Regions from separate parts of the Halobacillus naozhouensis genome, predicted to be linked through region 1. Evidence: riboswitches for the same ligand, from Rfam matches in the RefSeq annotation. Region 1 holds a riboswitch; each other region holds the start of a gene.

Region 1 (4,905 bases):
GGCATGAAAGTTTTCATTGCTGGTTTTACCAGCATGAAGAGAACCAAAGTTTGATCTACTTTCAAAAACGTTCTGACAGTAAGAAAGACTTTCCCAGCCTTTTCGACATTACTGCTGCTGGTCATATTAAAGCAGGGGAGAGCAGGGTCAATGGCGGCTTGCGTGAAATTGAAGAGGAGCTTGGTTTGAAAATAACGGAGGACCAATTGAATTACACCGGATTTTACAAAGAAGAGCTGCTCTTTAAAACGATTAAAGACCGGGAAATCTGCCATATTTATTTATGCCCCTATGAGGATCGTATGGAGCTGACGATCAATGAGGAAGTTACAGATGTTGTACAGATTGACCTTGAAGACTTTCTAAGCATGCTTTCAAAAAAACGCCCGGATCTCATTGCTAAATCCATGTTGACTGGTGAAGATCTTCCGCTATTCCGCTCAAACTTTTGCCCCCACCATTTTAATTATTATCAGCATGTAGTGCAGGCCATATTACAGACGCGCTAGAGCTCGATTATTGACAGAATATTGCGTTGATCTATATACTTTAATGCATTCATGGAAAAAAGGAGCGAACTTATGAGTCATTCATCTTTTGAAACGCGTGTTGTGCATAATAAAATAGAGCAAGAGAGCGCTGTACATAGTAAATCAACACCGATCTATCAAACCTCTTCGTTTACTTTTAAAGACCTGGATCATTTAGAAAGTTACTATGAAGGAGAGACGGCTTTTTCTTATTCGCGAGAGAACAATCCTAACACAGAAGAATTAGGACAGGCAGTGGCAAATCTCGAAGGAACGGAGGCAGGCGTTGCCGCATCTTCCGGTACCTCTGCCATTTTAGCTGGAATTCTTGCTGTTGTTCAGGCGGGGGATCATATTGTAGCTGCTGAAGATCTTTATGGAGGAACCTATAACTTGATTACTAAAGAGCTAACCAGCTTTGGTATTGAGGTTACAGTCGTATCTTTTGCTGATCAAAAGGCAGTTGAGCAGGCTATTCAGGAAAATACGAAACTACTCTACACTGAATCAGTATCTAATCCATTTTTAAGAGTAGAAGACCTGGGGGGACTTGTAAAGATTGCCCGCAAACACGGCTTATTCACAATGGTCGATAACACATTTGCAACGCCGTATTTACTTCAGCCTTGCAAGCAGGGAATCGACATAGTTGTTCATAGTGCTACGAAATACATTGGCGGCCATAGTGATGTTACGTCAGGGGTAGTAGCTGGCAGCAAGGAAATTATGGAGCAGGCGAAGCGTAAAGTGATTTCTCTTGGGGCAAATTTAAGTCCTTATGAAGCCTGGCTGACCCAAAGAGGGGCAAAGACACTAGCTCTGAGGATGAAACAGCAGTCAGCCAATGCAATGGAAGTGGCTGAATCCCTACAGCAGGAGGAACTCGTGGAACGCGTTTATTACCCTGAGCATGTCTCTGAAAATGGACATGGAGCGATTGTTACGATCGAACTTAGCAGGGAAATAGATATTGAAAAGTTCTTTCGGTCTTTAGGGTGGATCCAATTAACCCCAACCCTTGGAGGAGTGGAAACAACGGTTTCGTATCCCATCAAAACTTCCCATCGAACACTGACAGATGAGGAGAGGAACAAGATCGGCGTCAATGATTACGTTGTGAGATTGTCGATCGGGATAGAAGATCCAGCAGATATGGTGTCTCAATTTAAAGAATCGATTACTGGTTCTGTAAAATAATATTCAAAAATGATTGACTTTTCTAATTGTTGTACTTTATAATTCATAAACATAGCCAAATTAAATAGTAAGTACTCTTATCAAGAGCGGCAGAGGGAATAGGCCCTGTGAAGCCCGGCAACCTTCAAACATCGGTTTGAAAAGGTGCCAAATCCTACAGATTTTCGAATCTGAGAGATAAGAGGAGGACCCGTTTATTCAAACCCCTCTTCTTATCGAAGAGGGGTTTTTTCGTATAGAAAATGTCCTGTTCCGAGCCTTCCTGAAGCCCTCTTGTCATTAAAATTCAACCCATTATTTGAGGAGGATGTAAACATGACAAACTCATTTGAAAGTTACGATCTAAGTACAATTTCCCTGCACGGTGGTCAATCTCCGGACCCTACGACTGGATCAAGAGCCGTTCCTATTTACCAAACAACTTCTTATGTATTCCACGATACAGATCATGCACAGAGCTTATTTGCTCTTGATGAACCAGGAAATATTTATTCAAGAATTGGTAATCCGACGGTAGATGTTTTTGAAAAACGGATGGCGCTACTTGAAAATGGGGTTGCTTCGGTAGCTACAGCTTCAGGGATGTCAGCGATTGCACTATCCATCTTAAACTTGGCTGGCTCAGGTGATGAAATTGTTGCAGCTTCGAATTTATATGGAGGCACCTATAATTTATTCGCTAATACTTTGCCGCGATATGGGATTAAAGTTAATTTTGTTGACCCTGAGGATCCTGAGAACTTCCGCAAAGCGTTAACAGACAAAACGAAGGCTGTATTCGCCGAGACCATTGGAAATCCAAGCTTGCATGTTTTAGATTTCGAAAAAGTTTCTGCGATCGTCCATGACCATGGCGTGCCGCTTATTGTTGACAACACATTTGCTACACCTTATTCCTGTAAACCGATTGACTTTGGAGCTGATATCGTTGTTCATTCGGCTACGAAGTGGATTGGAGGACATGGAACTGCCATCGGTGGAGTGGTAGTTGATGGGGGAAGATTTGATTGGGCGAACGGCAAATTCCCTGTTTTCACCGAGCCGGATGAGAGTTATAACGGCATCCGTTATGCTTCAGATTTTGGGACATTAGCCTTCGTAACTAAATTACGTGTTCAGTTGTTAAGAGATCTGGGTGCCTGCCTGAGCCCGCAAAATGCTTTCCTATTATTACAAGGACTCGAAACGTTGCCTTTACGAATTGAACGTCATAACGATAATGCGATAGAGCTGGCAGAGTATCTCAAAGGCCACCCTGATGTTGAATGGGTTTCCTATCCGGGATTAAAAGAACACCCTGCTCATTCATTAGCGGATAAGTATTTAGAAGGCGGTTATGGTTCCATTGTCAATTTTGGCATCAAAGGAGGCCGTGAAGCTGGTCGACAAGTCATTAACAACATTGCTCTATGGTCACATGTAGCCAACGTAGGGGATGCGAAGTCGTTAATCATTCACCCTGCATCGACTACCCACCAGCAGCTATCTGTCGAAGATCTCGCTGCAAGTGGTGTTTCCGAAGAGTTGATTCGCTTATCTGTCGGTTTAGAGTCAGTGAAGGACCTTGTAAATGACCTGGATCGTGCAATTGCCACGGCAACGGGTAAAGAAACGAGTTCAGCGATTACCGAGAATGATGAAGGAGTAATTAAGTGGGCCCTCCAGTCTGCCCAAATTACTGAAGACCAGGATGGAGAACAAGTAACCCGTACGAAGCGGCTGGCGGTTGTCGGCTTAAGCGGCAAGCCTTCTCGTCCAAGTCATCGGTTAGCACGTAAGATGCAGCGTCTCGGTTATCAAATTGTGCCGGTCAATCCGAGAGAGGATGAGGTGTTAGGGGAAAAATCATACCCAGACATCAGCTCAATTCCTTTCAAAGTCGACGTGGTTCAAATCTTCCGCAGTCCTGAGGCAGCGGTTGAAATTGCTAAGGAAGCAGCAACAGTTCAGCCTGGAGTGTTCTGGCTGCAAGAAGGAGTTATTGCACCAGAAGCGGCACGAATTGCCAGTGAAGCAGGTTTGCAAGTAGTGCATAACCGTTGTACTTACAAAGAAGCACAACGGCTGAGAGGAACCATCGATACGTACGCATGCGAAATTTAATTTAACGGGGGAAAATAGATGAGAACAAAATACTTATTTCTCACTCTCGCACTCCTGCTGACCATTACTTTAATTGGCTGTTCAAGTAACGCCGAAGGAGAGAGTGGAAAACCTGGTAAAGTTACGCTCGATTATGCTTATTATTCACCAACCAGTCTTGTTTTAAAAAAGAAAGGCTGGGCTGAAGAAGCATTCAAAGAGCAAGGAATCGAAGTAGAATTCGTCTTAAGTCAAGGTAGCAACAAGGCACTTGAGTTCCTGAATTCGAGCAGTGTGGATTTCAGTTCTTCAGCGGGGGCAGCAGCGCTGATGGCAAAGGCGAATGGCTCACCAGTTGAGTCCGTGTATTTGTATTCAAAGCCTGAATGGACAGCGCTTGTCACGAATGCAGATTCCGATATTTCTTCTGTTAAGGATTTAAAAGGGAAGAAAGTTGCGGCTACGTTAGGAACGGATCCCTATATTTTCCTCGTTCGAGCCTTAAAAGAACACGGAATGTCTCCAGATGACATTGAACTTGTGAACTTGCAGCATGCCGATGGCGCAGCTGCACTGACAGCGGGCAATGTAGATGCATGGGCAGGACTTGATCCACACATGGCAAGACTTGAGCTCGAATCTGATGCGAAATTATTTTACCGTAAGCCGACCTTTAACACATATGGATCATTAAATGTACGGTCTGATTACGCCGAAAAGCATCCTGAAATTGTAAAAACAGTGATTGAGGTTTATGAAAAAGCAAGGAAATGGACTATTGAGCATCCTGAAGAAGCGGCGCAAATATTAGCCGAAGAAGCCAATATTGATTTGGCTGTGGCTAAAAAAGAAATGGAGCGAAACGACTTTTCCGCCCCTATCCCAGGGCAAGCTTTAAAAGAAACAGTTAAGGGCGCTGGTGAAGTGTTGAAAGATGTAGAAATTATTGATCAAAGTGTGAATATAGAAGAACTAACGAATGAACTTGTTAATCCGAGCTTCGCAAAGGAAGTTATCGAGTAATGGAATATAGGGAGGAGTGAAGAAATGTCAAGTCAATCAGAAACAGCCGTTAGGCCTTCAGTCGAAAGTCATG
Region 2 (4,905 bases), 1.8 Mb from region 1:
CTTTATCTATATTGAGGAGATGAGGAAACATAATTTAGTTCCTGCCGGAAGCAGGACCAGCATTTTTAATAGCTGAGCTGGCATGAGTAAATTTCTTGAAGTTCTCGTGAAATTTTTCTGCTAGTTCCTGGGCTTTCTTATCATAAGCTTCAGGGTTGCTCCATGTCTTTCTCGGTAACAACACATCATCTGGTACCCCAGGACAGTGAAGCGGAATTTGAAGGCCAAATACTGGGTCTGTGTATGTTTCTACTGAATTTAGCTCATCTTCAAGAGCTGCATGCACCATTGAACGGGTATGGGACAGTTTCATTCTTTCTCCCTCCCCGTAAGCTCCTCCTGTCCAGCCTGTATTGACGAGATAAACGCTCGTATCAAATTGGTCAATTTTCTCGCCCAGCATCTCTGCATATACTGAAGGTGCTAATGGCAGAAATGGAGATCCAAAACAAGCAGAGAAGGTAGCCTGTGGAGAAGTAACCCCACGTTCTGTACCCGCTAATTTACTTGTGTATCCGCTTAAGAAGTGGTACATCGCCTGTTCTTTTGTCAATTTACTGATCGGCGGGAGAACTCCTGTAGCATCTGCAGTTAGAAAAACAATTGCATTTGGGTGTCCTGCAATGCTTGGTTGTACGGTATTATCAATATGATGTAATGGATAAGCCGCTCGTGTGTTTTCAGTCAGGCTGGTATTATCATAGTCAGGAACCCGGGTCTCCTCATCCACTACTACGTTTTCTAACACTGATCCAAATTGGATGGCGTTAAAAATTTGCGGCTCTTTCTCAGCTGATAAACTAATGCACTTGGCGTAACAGCCACCCTCGATATTAGCCACTCCATTATGTGACCAGGCATGCTCGTCATCACCGATCAGCCGTCGTTCCGGATCAGCAGACAACGTTGTTTTCCCTGTTCCTGATAAACCAAAAAATAACGCTACATCGCCTTCTTTTCCAACGTTAGCTGAACAATGCATAGGCATACTATTTTGTTTAGGAAGCAAGTAGTTCATAACAGAAAATATCGACTTTTTAATTTCGCCTGCGTATTCTGTTCCTCCAATGAGTACAATTCTATGTTTAAATGAAATTATAATGAAAGCTTCCGAGTTTGTTCCATCTACTTTTGGATCGGCTTTAAATGTTGGGGCAGAGATGACTGTAAACTCGGCTTCGTGTTGAGAAAGCTCTTGCTCCGTAGGGCGGATAAACATTTGATGGGCGAATAAATTATGCCACGCGAATTCATTGATGACTTGAATAGGTAGACGGTTTTTCTTGTCTGCGCCTGCGTAGCCTTTAAAAACAAATAATTCATCACGTTCTTTTAAATAATCCAGCACTTTGTGGTATAAGCGAACAAACGTGCTGTCATCTATAGATTGATTGGTGCTTCCCCAGTTGACGGTGGATTCTGACTCATGATCTTTTACGATAAATTTATCCTTTGGAGACCGGCCAGTATAGGTGCCTGTGGTAGCAAGAACAGCCCCGCGATCCGTTAACGATCCTTCTTTCTTGGAAAGTATTTTTTCTACAAGTTGTGGTACAGACAAATGATGGAGGACATGCTCTTGTGCTAAAAGTTGGTTTAAATCTGACATTTGGTTAATGGCACTCATATGTGTCAACCCGCCTTTACTATAAAATTAATAAAAAGCACATTGCTTTAAGCTGATTAATAGTATAACACATTCATTTTAATATTCCATACTAATCATGAAAATGCTTTCAATTTATTTTACTATAAAGTTGTGTATCATGCATGCGAGGGATATGAAGTCTTGGGCAGAGTAAACTTACTATACGATTAAACCTATTACTACGTATGGTTATGGAAGAACATCTGCTTTTTCCTCACCCATTTAAAGCTTTAAACATTGGTTATTTCAACCATTGAATTTTCAACAAATAGGGCAGCCAGTCTATCGTAGTTTCAAGGGAAATGTAAAGTGATTATTGTTCTATAATAATAGTTATACTTGTTTAGAGGGAATTGCCTGTTTCTTAAAGCATAGTAAACTGATTGACATTAAATGAGGATTTCGGTACGATTATTCCGAACGGATACTCTCTTATCCAGAGTTGGTGGAGGGACAGGCCCTAAGAAACCCGGCAACCGTCAGATAAATACCTGACATGGTGCTAACCTGGAGCAAGGCAGTTGTTAGCCTTGGACGATAAGAGCGAAAGGGAACAGTACCTTTCCTCTGAACGAAGGAAGGGTTTTTTCTTTTATTGGAAAAAGGTTCCAGCACAATTTCTTATGATGTTCATATTCATATGTACATATAACGTGAAATGTGCGATAGCCATAATAACGATTGTAAGGAAACTTATAGGTTTCTAGTGATACTGGTAAAGAGTTCCGTCTAATCTATGTATATAACAGAAGGAGGAGTTTAGCAGAATGCCTGCCAATCGCCGGTTATTCACATCTGAATCTGTAACAGAAGGTCATCCTGATAAAATCTGTGACCAGATTTCTGATGCTATTCTAGATGAAATTTTAAAAAACGATCCAAACGCACGTGTTGCGTGTGAAACAACTGTTACAACTGGGCTAGTCCTCGTTTCAGGTGAGATCAGCACGAATACGTATGTAGATATCCCTGCTATTGTACGTCAAACCATTAAAGATATTGGCTATACAAGAGCGAAATACGGATTTGACGCTGATACATGTGCCGTATTAACAGCTATAGATGAACAATCTCCTGACATTGCAGGCGGAGTAGATGAAGCACTGGAGTCAAGGGAAGGTCAAATGAGCGATGAAGAAATTGAGTCTATTGGTGCGGGAGATCAGGGTCTAATGTTTGGTTATGCAAATAACGAAACGACAGAACTGATGCCTTTGCCAATTTCTCTTGCTCATAAGTTATCCAAACGACTTTCTGATATGCGCAATGATGGTACCCTCAGCTATTTGCGCCCCGATGGAAAGACTCAGGTAACAATTGAATACGATGAACAGGATCAGCCTGTTCGTGTCGATACTATTGTTATTTCGACACAGCATGCAGAAGAAATAACACTTGAACAAATTCAAAGAGATTTGAAGGAAAAAGTTATCCTTCCAGTAGTGCCGTCAGAACTTATTGATGAGAATACTAAATATTTTATTAATCCTACTGGAAGGTTCGTGATTGGTGGCCCCCAAGGTGATGCCGGGCTAACCGGAAGAAAGATTATCGTAGACACCTACGGAGGCTATGCCCGTCATGGGGGTGGGGCCTTTAGTGGTAAAGATGCTACTAAAGTTGACCGATCTGGAGCTTATGCTGCTCGCTATGTTGCGAAAAACATTGTAGCTGCCGGTTTAGCCGATTCCTGTGAAGTTCAATTGGCTTATGCTATTGGCGTAGCACAGCCAGTATCAATTTCCATTGATACTAACGGGTCAGGAAAAGTAACAGAAGAGAAGCTTGTGACAGCAGTAAGAGAATTGTTTGATCTACGTCCTGCTGGTATTATCAAAATGCTGGATCTTCGCCGTCCTATCTATCGTCAAACGGCTGCCTTCGGTCACTTTGGCCGAACAGATGTTGAATTCCCATGGGAAAAAACAGATCGGGCTGAAGAGTTGAAAAAACGTCTGAAGTAAATAAGAGGAGAACCGGCCTTCAATTTTTTGAAGATCGGTTCTTTTTATTTTTGTTATGATTCTTGTCTAAGCTGTTTATAAATTTGACCTTTCTCGACATAAGTTGTCAGAATTCGGTCCAGCTCTTTATAATCTTCCTCGTTTAGTTTCCGAACCACTTTTGCTGGACGGCCAAAAGCCAGCGTTCGGGGAGGTATGACTTTTCCTGGAGGAACAAGACTGCCTGCTCCGATAAATGCCTGCTCACCTATTTCGGCGCCATCGAGAATGAGAGACCCCATACCAATGAGTGCGTCCCTTTTAATATGAGCGGAGTGAAGGGTGACTTGATGTCCTACAGTTACACCATCTTCAATAATCAACGGCTGGTTGGGACTTTGATGCAGCATACTCAAGTCTTGGATATTTACTTCGCTACCAATTTTAACGGGAGCTACGTCTCCGCGTACAACAGTTTTAAACCAAATACTTGCATACGAACCAATGGCGACATCGCCCGTAACGACTGCATCTTCAGCTATGTAGGCTGTCGAATCAATTTGTGGGTGCTTTCCTTTATATTCGCAAATCACGATAATCCCCCTTATAATATGATTATAATCTAGTATAGCAAAAGTAAGCTGTTGCATGGGGAGGATTCATATGAGTGCGGTCCAGACGACTATTGTGATCGTTCATGGAGCTTTTGAACACATCGGAAGGTATCAACATTTAATCAAGCAGCTTAAGGATGATGGTTACAAGGTGATTTGCCGGGATCTCCCAGGTCAAGGCAGATCAGAAGGGGTGAAAGGCCATATTGACTCCTTTCATCAGTACATACATACGATAGAAGAATGGCTGCAGGAAGCGGATGAAGGTCCGGTTTTTCTTTTGGGGCATAGTATGGGTGGACTAGCTGTTATACGCACGATGCAGCAGATTAAACCTAAGGTTAATGGTGTAATCTTGGCCTCCCCGGCGGTTGGAATTCTTGAAGGGGCCTCTAAACCTATGGAAGTGGCGTCTCGAATGTTAAACCGTGTATGTCCTAAGCTGCAGGTGGGCACTCAGCTCAAGTCTGAAAAAGTTACGAGAAATGAATCTGTCCGTAAACGTGACGGTGAAGATGCACTAATTTTAGAAAAAGTATCAGTAAGGTGGTATAGGGAATTTCAACATAATATTCAACAAGCCTTTGTCAAAATTAATGAATTTCCAGAAGTTCCTTTGCTGATTATGCAAGCAGGAGAAGATCTGATGGTTGACGCAGAGAAAACAAAAGAATGGTTTCATAGCGTCGATCTTTCTGAG
Region 3 (4,905 bases), 500 kb from region 1:
CGCGCTCTTGCAGTTCTGGTATCACCAGGTCAACAAAGTCCTCGAGGTCACCTGGGGTTACTAAATGGTTTAGGTTAAAGCCATCCACACCTGACTCTTCAAACTGGAATTGAATCGCGTCGGCCACTTCTTTCGGATTTCCGACGATAATACTGTTGCGGTCTGGGGATTCAAAGCGGTTCAACACTTCTCCGACGGTTAGTTTCTTAGGAGCATCCTTCGTCAGTGTGGCCGCTTTATAGTGGCCGCCTTCTGTAGACTTTGTGTATTCAAAAGGAAGATCCGGATCCATTTCTTCATACTCGCTGATGTCATATCCGCTTGCCCCGTACTGGGCTTTCGCGGCATCTGGACTCCAGTGGCGAGCGTATTCTTCAAACTTCTGCTCTGCTTCCTCTGTCGTCTCGCCAACGATTACGCTAAGGAAGGAGAAGATTTTAATATTGTCTGGATTGCGGCCGTGGTTTTCGGCCCGCTTGCGAATATCATCAGCATAGTAGTGAATTCGTTCTGGTGTTGGCCCACCGACAAAGATGCACTCGGCATGCTTGGAAGCAAATTCGCGTCCGCGTTCGGATGTGCCTGCTTGATAGATAACGGGTGTGCGTTGTAAAGACGGTTCACTCAGATGCGGGCCTTCCACGGAAAAGTATTTCCCTTCGTGATTAATTTCATGAACTTTGTCGGGGTCAACGAGTGTGTTGTTTTCAGCATCTTCTACAAACGCGTCATCTTCCCAGCTCGTTTCCCAGAGCTTATAAGACACATCGAGATATTCATCGGCGATATCGTAACGTTCGTCGTGTTTGATCATATTTTCTAAGCCAAAGTTGCGTGCTGCATTTGGCAAGTATGAGGTCACCACATTCCAGGCGACTCGCCCTTTTGTCAGGTGATCGAGGGTGGAGAAGCGCCGGGCATTTCCGAATGGAGCTTCATAAGTGGTGCTGACCGTCATCGCAAACGATAAATGCTCCGTCACGCTGGCCATCGCCGGGATCACTAGGGCGGGATCATTTAATGGCACCTGCAATCCATCGCGGATCGAAGGGTCTTTACTTTTTTTATAAACGTCATAGATTCCCAGTACATCGGCGAGGAACACGGCATCAAACTTGCCTCTTTCTAATAGTTTCGCTAAGTCCATCCAGTAATCTAAGTCTTTATAGCGGCGGTGGCGCTGACTTCTTGGATGCTTCCACAGTCCATGGGAATTGTGCATCGCGCTATTCATTTCAAAGGCATTTAGGATGATTTGTTTCGTCATTATGATTCCTCCTTAACTTCTCGCTGTATGTAGTTAAGCTTCAAGCACATGAAAAAGCCCCTTCTTTAAAAGAAAAAGAAGAGGCTGAATAACCGTACATGTATGAGAGCTCTTCCTTATCTTTCAAGCGTTCTCGCTTGCTGGAATTGGCACAGTACTTGATGTAGTCTGCTGCCGAGGTTTCAAAGGGCCAGTCCCTCCACCTCTCGGGATAAGAAATATCATTAAATTTTAAGTTGATCCAAAATATACAACATATCTGAAGACGTGTCAATGGCTGTTTTAGAAATATTCTGTACTTTACCTTGCAGGCATGGGGTTTATTGAATTTTTAAAAAATAGTGATTGACAGGGAATTCTTACCTCTGCTATGATGCTGTTTATCAGATTATTTGAACTAATTTCATAACGAATTCACTCTTATCAAGAGTTGGCTGAGGGATTTGGCCCTATGACGCCCGGCAACCACCCTATTAGGGGAACGGTGCTACTTCCAACAGACGGATGGATGTCTGGAAGATAAGAGGTTGGAGCAGTGTACATATTTCAGCCTCTTTCTTTTGAAAGGGGCTTTTTTATATGGTCCCGGAAAAAAGAGTTTTGGAACAGAAGAGTATTATGATCAATGAAAAGGAGAGAGGAATATGTTTACGATCTATTGGATTGCTTTGACCGCTTTCTGGGGAGTTGGCTTACTGATTTGGAATCGAAGCTATCGAAAATCTACGGAAGGAGGTCGTTACTAATGCAGCTCGTTACGGGACCGTTATTTTGGACGCTAGTCAGTCTGCTAGTCTTATATTTTATCTTTGTCACATGGATTGGGAAAAAGGGCAATAAGTTTAGTAAATCGATGAACGGTTTTGCCACAGCGAGAGGGAAGGTAAACCCGTGGCTGGTCGGGGCAAGCTATGCCGCGAGCTTTGCCAGTGCCAATTTGTTTATCGGAGTGCCGGGCTTAGCTTATGAGCATGGCGTATCCGTGTTATGGTACACGCTCGGCGGCTTCGGGGCTGGCTGGATTGCACTATTGCTGTTTGCGAAAAAGTTCTGGAAATACGGCAAGAAGTTTGGCGGGGTGTCGACCCTTCCTGAATGGCTCGGAAGGAGATACAACAGCAAAACCTTGCAAGTTCTTGTTACGTTTCTAGTCCTGTTTAACGTGTATTACATTGTCGGGCAAAATGTCGGATTAGCTACGATCTTTGAAACGGTTCTCGGCATTCCGTATTTCTGGGGAATTCTCGCCGGGGTAACGATTACGATTCTCTATATTGGCCTGGGTGGCGCTTTTGCACAAATTGTAACGGATGGTATTCAGGGAACCCTGATGGTGGTTACGTCGATCTTGATTTTTGCCTCTTTATTTTGGACGATCGGCGGGGGACTGAATTTATTTGGCGAACTTTCCTCCCAGCTGAAAGCGATCGATCCAGAACTCGTGGCTCCGTTAAATGGACCCTACAACAGTGTACTGGCCATATTATCGGTACAGTTTTTACATATCAGCTTTGTGGTTATGCCGCATTTGCTGAATAAGGTGCTGTCACTGGAAACGGAGGAGCAGCTGCGGCCGTTCACGATGTCAGCTGGGCTTGGTATGTTCTTCATTACTGTCTTGATGGTATTAGGCGGACTGGCGGCTCGAGTCATCGCACCATCTCTCGGCAGTGCCGACTCCGCGATTCCTGCTTATGTGCTAGAAGCATTTCCGCCGATCATTGGGGCGATCATTATCGTCGGGATCATTTCTGCGATTTTATCGAGCACCGACAGCCTGTATCTGAGTATCACCTCAAGCATTGGCAACGATCTCTACAAGGTATTGGCGCCGATTTTGTCAAAATCAAGGCTATCCGAGCATCAGCTCGATCTGCGTTCTGTCAAAGTGGCAAAAGGCTCGCTGGTGTTTGTTGGATTGGTCACCTTTTACCTCTCGCTCGATCGGCCTGAGTCGCTTGCGATCCTGATACAGTTCAGTTTTTCTGCGATTATTAGCGGCTTACTGGCGCCGATTGTATTAGGTTATCTCTGGGAAAAGGCGAACGGCTACGGTGCGATCGCCTCACTGCTTGCGGGGACGGGGCTGTATGTTGTGTTCACGAGTCTGAACGTTTTCCAAAATATTTATATTTCCTTGTTCCTGGCTGCAGCGGCCGGTTTCGTCGTGATGATCGTGACGAGCTTAGTTACAAAGTCTAATGTAACGAAAGAAGAAGAGGATGTCTTTCTAAAAGATGTGCTTTAAACCTATGAAAAATTAACTCAACGTTTTAGAAAGTTATAGGGTAGGCAAGTAATGGATTTAAGAAGGTACCTGTTTACAATGTTAAACAGATAACTAAATGAAATTATTCAAATAAACTTGTACACAAAGACCTAGCTCTACTACAATCTGTACTTTCTCAGTAGAAGGGGTAGCTACTGGCTTTGTCAGTAGCTCCAATTTTGTTGTCAATGCTGTTCAATTGAAATTTTACTTATCCATGAGTACTCCTTACCCGATAAATCCTAGCAATATTAAATACAGTTTCCATTTATTACGGTTGCGGCATCATGACGTCAAATAGAGTTAGGATAGTTATCATGGTTTGAAAGGGTCTGATATACAAGCTAGTTATTTTTTAAATGATTATTTATTTTTCCTTTATCTATTATGTTTCTAAACGACCAGAGGGCAATTTCCAAGGATAAGCGATCATATGAGGAGGTGAAATCTGTCTTCAAAAGTTTGTTGATCTTATCTAAGCGATGGTATAGGGTTTGGCGTACAATAAAGAGAGCGTTAGCCGTTTCTTGCTTGTTGCATTGATGACTTAAATATGTATCTAGTGTATTTAGCAGGTTGCTATCATTTTCTTGGTCATACTTAATTAGCGGAAAAAGATGCTCTTCAATTAGAGTTGAGAGTTTATTCTCTCTTATTAAGGGTTCCACTAACTTTTCAATGAACAATTCATCATAATGTAAGGTTCTTTTTTTTATTAATGAGTGATAAATTTTATTTGTTTCTTTAAGGGTGTTAATTGACTGAGCGACCTCATTCATATTGTGCATTTTTTGACCGATAAGTACTAGGGAAGGGAGAGAGTTGAAAAGTTTATCTAACCTTTTACGAAGTGTATGGATCTCGTCATTTAAATCGGAAACTAATAGAAATACCCCAGTTGTGGAGGCGAGGTTAGTGAAAATAATATTCAGTCCAAGCTCTTTTCCTAAGATACAAAAGTTAGGAACGGTCTCATTTGGATGGATCAAATAAAGGGAAGCAACTCCTGGATGCATGGGTTTTGTGGAAATGTCCGACATCACTGCCGTTGACGGATTATTCCACCATTGAATCAACCGTTGTTGGAAGGTTAAGTTTTCACCAGGGAAATAGAGTTGATCGTAGATTTTCTTGGTAATATCGATAAATCGTACTTGATTCTTGAACACAATAATAGGGAAGTTGTTTTCTTCAGCTATTTCTACCATCTCTTCAGGGATCTTCTCTACATAAGTGTTTAATTCTACACAGAGACCCGATGCTTGGTTTTCAATTAATTCATCCAAAAGTTTTGCACCTATATGAGGTTTCTCTGCCCATCCAATACCTGTCGTAAGTATTAATTCTCCCCCATTTATTAAGGCCTCGA
Region 4 (4,905 bases), 680 kb from region 1:
TTCTTCAGCAACCTCTTCTGGTGTAGCTCCAGGATAAACGGTAGACACCGTAATGATAGGTGGTTCAATATCCGGAATCGTTTCTAGTTTCATATTTAAACCTGAATATAAACCTGCTATGGTTATAATAATAGTCATTAACCAGATCGCAAATTTATTGTTCATAGAAAAATTAATTATCTGTTTCATACAAACCCCTCCCCCAATTTGACCAGTTAGTCATAACAAACTATAATATAAATGACTAAACGGTCATAAGTCAAGAGAGGAACTCGTTTGAATTTAACTAAGGAGTCATCACAATATGGAAGATAAAAGCATTTTCATTATCGAACACGCTATTAAACTATTTGCAAACAAAGGATTCAGTGCCACTTCCGTCCAGGAAATTGCTAATGAGTGTGGTATTTCTAAGGGAGCCTTTTATTTGCATTTTAAATCAAAGGATGCTCTTTTATTAGAGATTTTTTATTATTATTCTAGAAAAATTCAGCTCAAAACAGATGAAATTGAAGCAGAAGATTTACAGCCGCGTCAAAAATTCATTCAAAAACTCTCCGTTACATTTGAAGAGATTATCACACATCGTGAATTTATAATTATGCAAATACGAGAGCAGGCCATTCCCTTCAATCACGATATTGAGGAATTTTTGCGCCACATGAGATTCAATTCTTATCATTTTTACAAAAAGAACCTGATTGATATCTACGGGGATCGTATTAACGAATTCGTATGGGAAGTCACTCTCATTTTGCAGGGGATATTTAAAACGTATATTGACTTAATAATAATAGAGAATGTGAAGTTTGATATTAAACGACTTTGTGAAGAAATGTTAAAACGTGCAGATTATATTGTTGAGGGGTTCAAACACAATAATGACCAACCAGTCATTACCCATGAGCTTATGAGTGAGATCATTCCTGATGATTTCTATTCTCGGCAGTTAGAGCTCATGAAACATACATTAGAGGAAAAACAGGCGGCTGCTCCAAAAGAAATCCAGGACACCATTGCTGTATTACTGGAAGAACTTATCAGAACGGAGCCTCGTACCGCCGTCATTAAGGGAATGCTGACAAATCTTGAAGAAGAGGATGGATTCCAGCAAATAGTCGGGCAGATTCGTTCCTATTTTCATGTGTAACCTGCCACAACCAGGCATCATCGAGGTTCGTGGCTGCCTTCCTCTTCCATTTGCTCGGCTTCAATGATTTCATCAAGGATAGGATACACGGATTCTACACCCTTTTGTGCGATTAGACATGCCACTCCCAATGTTGTCGACCAAAAGGACTCAGGAATGTAAGGATTCTTTAAACCGGCGGGCTGGAACAACGCCCGGTAAATTCGATTAACGTGCTGCTCTGTTGTTTGAGAATCCGTTTCACGTTCGCCTCGTGCCAGCAGAAACACATAACGCATCGACTGAAATAAGTTATCACCCGGCATAAACGTGTATTCTTTAAAAAATTTCACCTGTTTCTCAGTTTCCTGCTTTAAGCCGGAACCCACAGCCAGATCATCTAAATGTTCATGCAAATGCCGATACACTTGTTGAAAAATTCTGCGCTTCTCCTCCTGCATCACCTTATCTGTATAAATGCTTTGTAATTTTTCAAAGGCAGTTTCTTTTGTCCAAGTCATAGGAATCACCTCTTCATTCTTATTCGATAAAAGTATTTTCATTCCTTCCAAAGCCAAAGTTCTTAGCCTCCCATTCTACCGAACCATATAGCTCCGGGAGAGATGACGAGTGTTCCTTTAATAAGTCGGGAAGGTGCGGTACGATTTTATTCCAAACCATCGGGTTAGCTGCCATGGCTTGAAAGAGAGCCTTCTCGTCCCGTGACCATGGCCTCATGGATTGAATGTAATCAAGAGTTAATCGATAGCCTGGCTCTAATTGTTCGTCCCGCTTTTGCTTAAATTCAGCCATCACATGATCCCAGGATCTCCCTTCATCATGTTTCTGTATAGCCTCCGCCAACAAGAAGGACTGCATGAATGCATCGTTTATTCCGAGGCCAGTACTCGGGTCTTTACTATGAGCAGCATCTCCAATTAAAGCCCATCCTTCTCCAGCCGGCTCCCGAAAAAAATTCGGTACGCCGGGTGTACCGACGATTTTCCCTTGCAGCGAAGCCCTTTGCAACCGTTTTTCCATCCCATAGAAAGATTGATAAATCTCTTTAAATTTATGAGAATTTTTCACCATCTCCTTGAACTCTTCAGAGTGAACTTCCAGCCCTAAGCAGTCGATACCCGGCTCCATCGGAAAGAGGAAACCAATTCTTCCTTCATTAAGAAAAATCTCTGTTGTTGGCTCCGTTAACGGTTCAATCCCATGATAATAGCCGTAAAATACCGGCCGCTGTGGTGAGTGGAAACCGTACTTGCCTGCTTGAACGTTTTCGGCAATGAACGAATGTCTGCCATCTGCTCCTACCACTAGTGAAGCATGAATCCGCTTCGTCTCTCCCGTTTTATCCACGGCTTCCACACCTATCACACGCTGTTCATCAGTTATCAAGTCTTTAACCGTACAGCTTTCAAGCAGCTCCACTCCCTCATTACTGCAGGCTTTCGTCAAAAGTACATCATCTAAATGACTACGCTTAGGAATGATCGTATAGAAATCCCTTGGTCCTTCCACAAAGCTATCACCGACATATGTACGCATTCTATTAATCTTACGCAATCCAGTAGATTCCACTTCTTCTCGGACACCAAGCTTCTCCAAATAATGCACATGGGACAGATGATGTGTAGATAACGTATCACTAGGAAAGGATGCCTTATCAATCAGAAGGACCCGTTTCCCCATTTGTCCAAGTAAAATCGCCAGACTCGCACCAGCGACTCTTGCTCCCACGATCACAATATCCACACGTTGTTCCATAAATCCGCACCTCGTCCTCACTCTATTTCCTCTAGCGTAACGTTTTTTTGCAATAACAGCCAGTTATGAGTTTGAAACGAGTGAACACATGAATTGGATATTTATACATAAAAAATGACTCCCATCTAAGGGAGCCTCTTTTTACTTGAAATTCCATTCATTTTCTACGTTGTGATTTTTGTCCATAACCTGCAGACGGCTTGGCTTATTGTTCTCTGCCAGTTCTGTTGCCTTTTCGACGGCTGTATCTCGTTCGTCGTATAAGTCTGTCGGGGCTACGTCCTCAATTTTCACAAACCAGCCTGTAACATCCTTATTAGGTACCACACTATATTCCTTCATCAAAATCTCTCCTCTCCTCATTGCTCTATTAGATGTTTTCCCAGCATAGTTGTCTGTCAAACGTTCCTTCCTATTGCAAAAATAGTTTGACAATATTTACTTCTGCTTTTATAATTCGTAACATACATTTAAAAACAATATTCTATCTTGGCTGTATCGAAAGAATTCGTTAAAAGGCTTCATGCTTGTGATGATTGGAAAAATTAATTGAATATCTCTTATCGAGAGTGGCAGAGGGACTAGGCCCTGTGATGCCCGGCAACCTTCAAGCATTCGGCTTGAAAAGGTGCTAATTCCTACAGATCGAAGGATGGATCTGACAGATAAGAGGAGGAATATATACATACGCCCTCTTCTTATTACAGAAGAGGGCTTTTTATATGGAATTTTACATTAAGGAGGGATGATGCATGTCATTGCATAACCCTGTCGAACAGAAACAGTCTGTGGCAAAAGTTTCAATCGAAGACTTCACATTTGAATCTGGTGACACACTCTCCAAGATTGAGCTGGCATATGAACACTATGGCCCTGAGGGAGCCCCGGTTATTTTACTCTGCCATGCTTTAACTGGAAATCAGTACGCTGTCGGTTCAAGTGAAAATCCCGGCTGGTGGGCAGGATTGGTTGGAGAACAATGTCCGATTGATATCACTCAGTATCAAGTCATCACCTTTAATGTGCTGGGAGGGTGTCACGGTTCAACTGGACCGGCAAGTATAAATCCTGAAACTGGCGATCTTTACCGTCTTGACTTCCCTGAAGTAACGATTCGTGACATGGTTCACGCCCAGTATAGGGCCCTGCATCAGTTAGGGTATACCGAATTACATGCGGTCGCTGGCGGATCTCTGGGAGGGATGCAAACGCTCGAATGGGGTTTGCTCTATCCTGATTTCATGAGGCAGCTCTTCGTATTAGCTGCGACCCCTTATTTGAGTGATTATGGAATCGCCTTTAATCATATTGGAGCAAGGGCCATACAAGATGATCCAGCGTTTAAGGAGGGATATTATTCATCTAATGATACGCTTCACGGCTTTGAAGTTGCCCGGATGGCCGGCATGGTCACCTACAGAAGTGCTCCACTTTTCCAAAAAAGATTTGCAAGAGAGCAAGAGGATGCCCTTTATTCAATTCAATCCTATTTGAATTATCAAGGGGAAAAAATAAAGCAGCGTTTTGATGCCAACAGCTATCTGTATTTGTTAGAAGCGATGAACAACCATGATATTAGAAAAGGTCGAGGCAGCTTACAAGATACAGCTGCTGCCTATAAACCAGCCTTATTTACAGTAAGCTTTGAGCATGATCTGCTTTATCCAAAAGAACTGATTCAGCCCTTCTCCCATCATGCGTTAAATGGGGAACATTATCATGTGAAAACAGATTATGGACATGATGGATTTCTCGTGGAATTTGGAGAATGGGGAGCATGGATAAGTGATAAATTGAACGAGGAGGGAACTAACTATTGACTATTAAAGCAGCCATATTGGGATTTGGGACAGTCGGAGAGGGAGTCTATCAAATCCTGCAAACGAAACGAGACCATTTAACCAAATTAGCAGGAGCCCCTATCGAACTATGCGGCATCCTCGTAGATAACTTGTCTAAAGAACGCGAGCTCCCCCATTCTGTTTTCGTCACGGATCAAT

The links. A riboswitch is a leader RNA that binds a small molecule or an ion and turns the genes downstream of it on or off. The one in region 1 is predicted to bind S-adenosylmethionine.
Region 2: another riboswitch for S-adenosylmethionine. It lies ahead of metK (methionine adenosyltransferase); the one in region 1 lies ahead of P9989_RS01855 (PLP-dependent aspartate aminotransferase family protein).
Region 3: another riboswitch for S-adenosylmethionine. It lies ahead of P9989_RS04275 (sodium:solute symporter family protein); the one in region 1 lies ahead of P9989_RS01855 (PLP-dependent aspartate aminotransferase family protein).
Region 4: another riboswitch for S-adenosylmethionine. It lies ahead of metX (homoserine O-acetyltransferase MetX); the one in region 1 lies ahead of P9989_RS01855 (PLP-dependent aspartate aminotransferase family protein).

Annotation. Positions count from the first base shown of each region.
Region 1 is NZ_CP121671.1:324,105-329,009, forward strand. Features, by position in the region: gene P9989_RS01845 (NUDIX hydrolase) at 1-509, shown strand, start outside; gene P9989_RS01850 (trans-sulfuration enzyme family protein) at 582-1,727, shown strand; SAM riboswitch class I at 1,802-1,911, shown strand; gene P9989_RS01855 (PLP-dependent aspartate aminotransferase family protein) at 2,043-3,830, shown strand; gene P9989_RS01860 (aliphatic sulfonate ABC transporter substrate-binding protein) at 3,849-4,832, shown strand; gene P9989_RS01865 (ABC transporter permease) at 4,857-4,905, shown strand, end outside.
Region 2 is NZ_CP121671.1:2,736,032-2,740,936, reverse strand. Features, by position in the region: gene pckA (phosphoenolpyruvate carboxykinase (ATP)) at 35-1,627, opposite strand; SAM riboswitch class I at 2,078-2,192, shown strand; gene metK (methionine adenosyltransferase) at 2,416-3,612, shown strand; gene P9989_RS14340 (gamma carbonic anhydrase) at 3,666-4,184, opposite strand; gene P9989_RS14335 (alpha/beta hydrolase) at 4,255-4,905, shown strand, end outside.
Region 3 is NZ_CP121671.1:819,767-824,671, forward strand. Features, by position in the region: gene P9989_RS04270 (LLM class flavin-dependent oxidoreductase) at 1-1,267, opposite strand, end outside; SAM riboswitch class I at 1,381-1,485, opposite strand; SAM riboswitch class I at 1,685-1,793, shown strand; gene P9989_RS04275 (sodium:solute symporter family protein) at 2,013-3,515, shown strand; gene P9989_RS04280 (PucR family transcriptional regulator) at 3,881-4,905, opposite strand, start outside.
Region 4 is NZ_CP121671.1:3,861,506-3,866,410, forward strand. Features, by position in the region: gene P9989_RS19735 (efflux RND transporter permease subunit) at 1-189, opposite strand, end outside; gene P9989_RS19740 (TetR/AcrR family transcriptional regulator) at 305-1,150, shown strand; gene P9989_RS19745 (hypothetical protein) at 1,168-1,650, opposite strand; gene P9989_RS19750 (NAD(P)/FAD-dependent oxidoreductase) at 1,670-2,905, opposite strand; gene P9989_RS19755 (DUF2188 domain-containing protein) at 3,047-3,247, opposite strand; SAM riboswitch class I at 3,463-3,577, shown strand; gene metX (homoserine O-acetyltransferase MetX) at 3,658-4,725, shown strand; gene P9989_RS19765 (homoserine dehydrogenase) at 4,722-4,905, shown strand, end outside.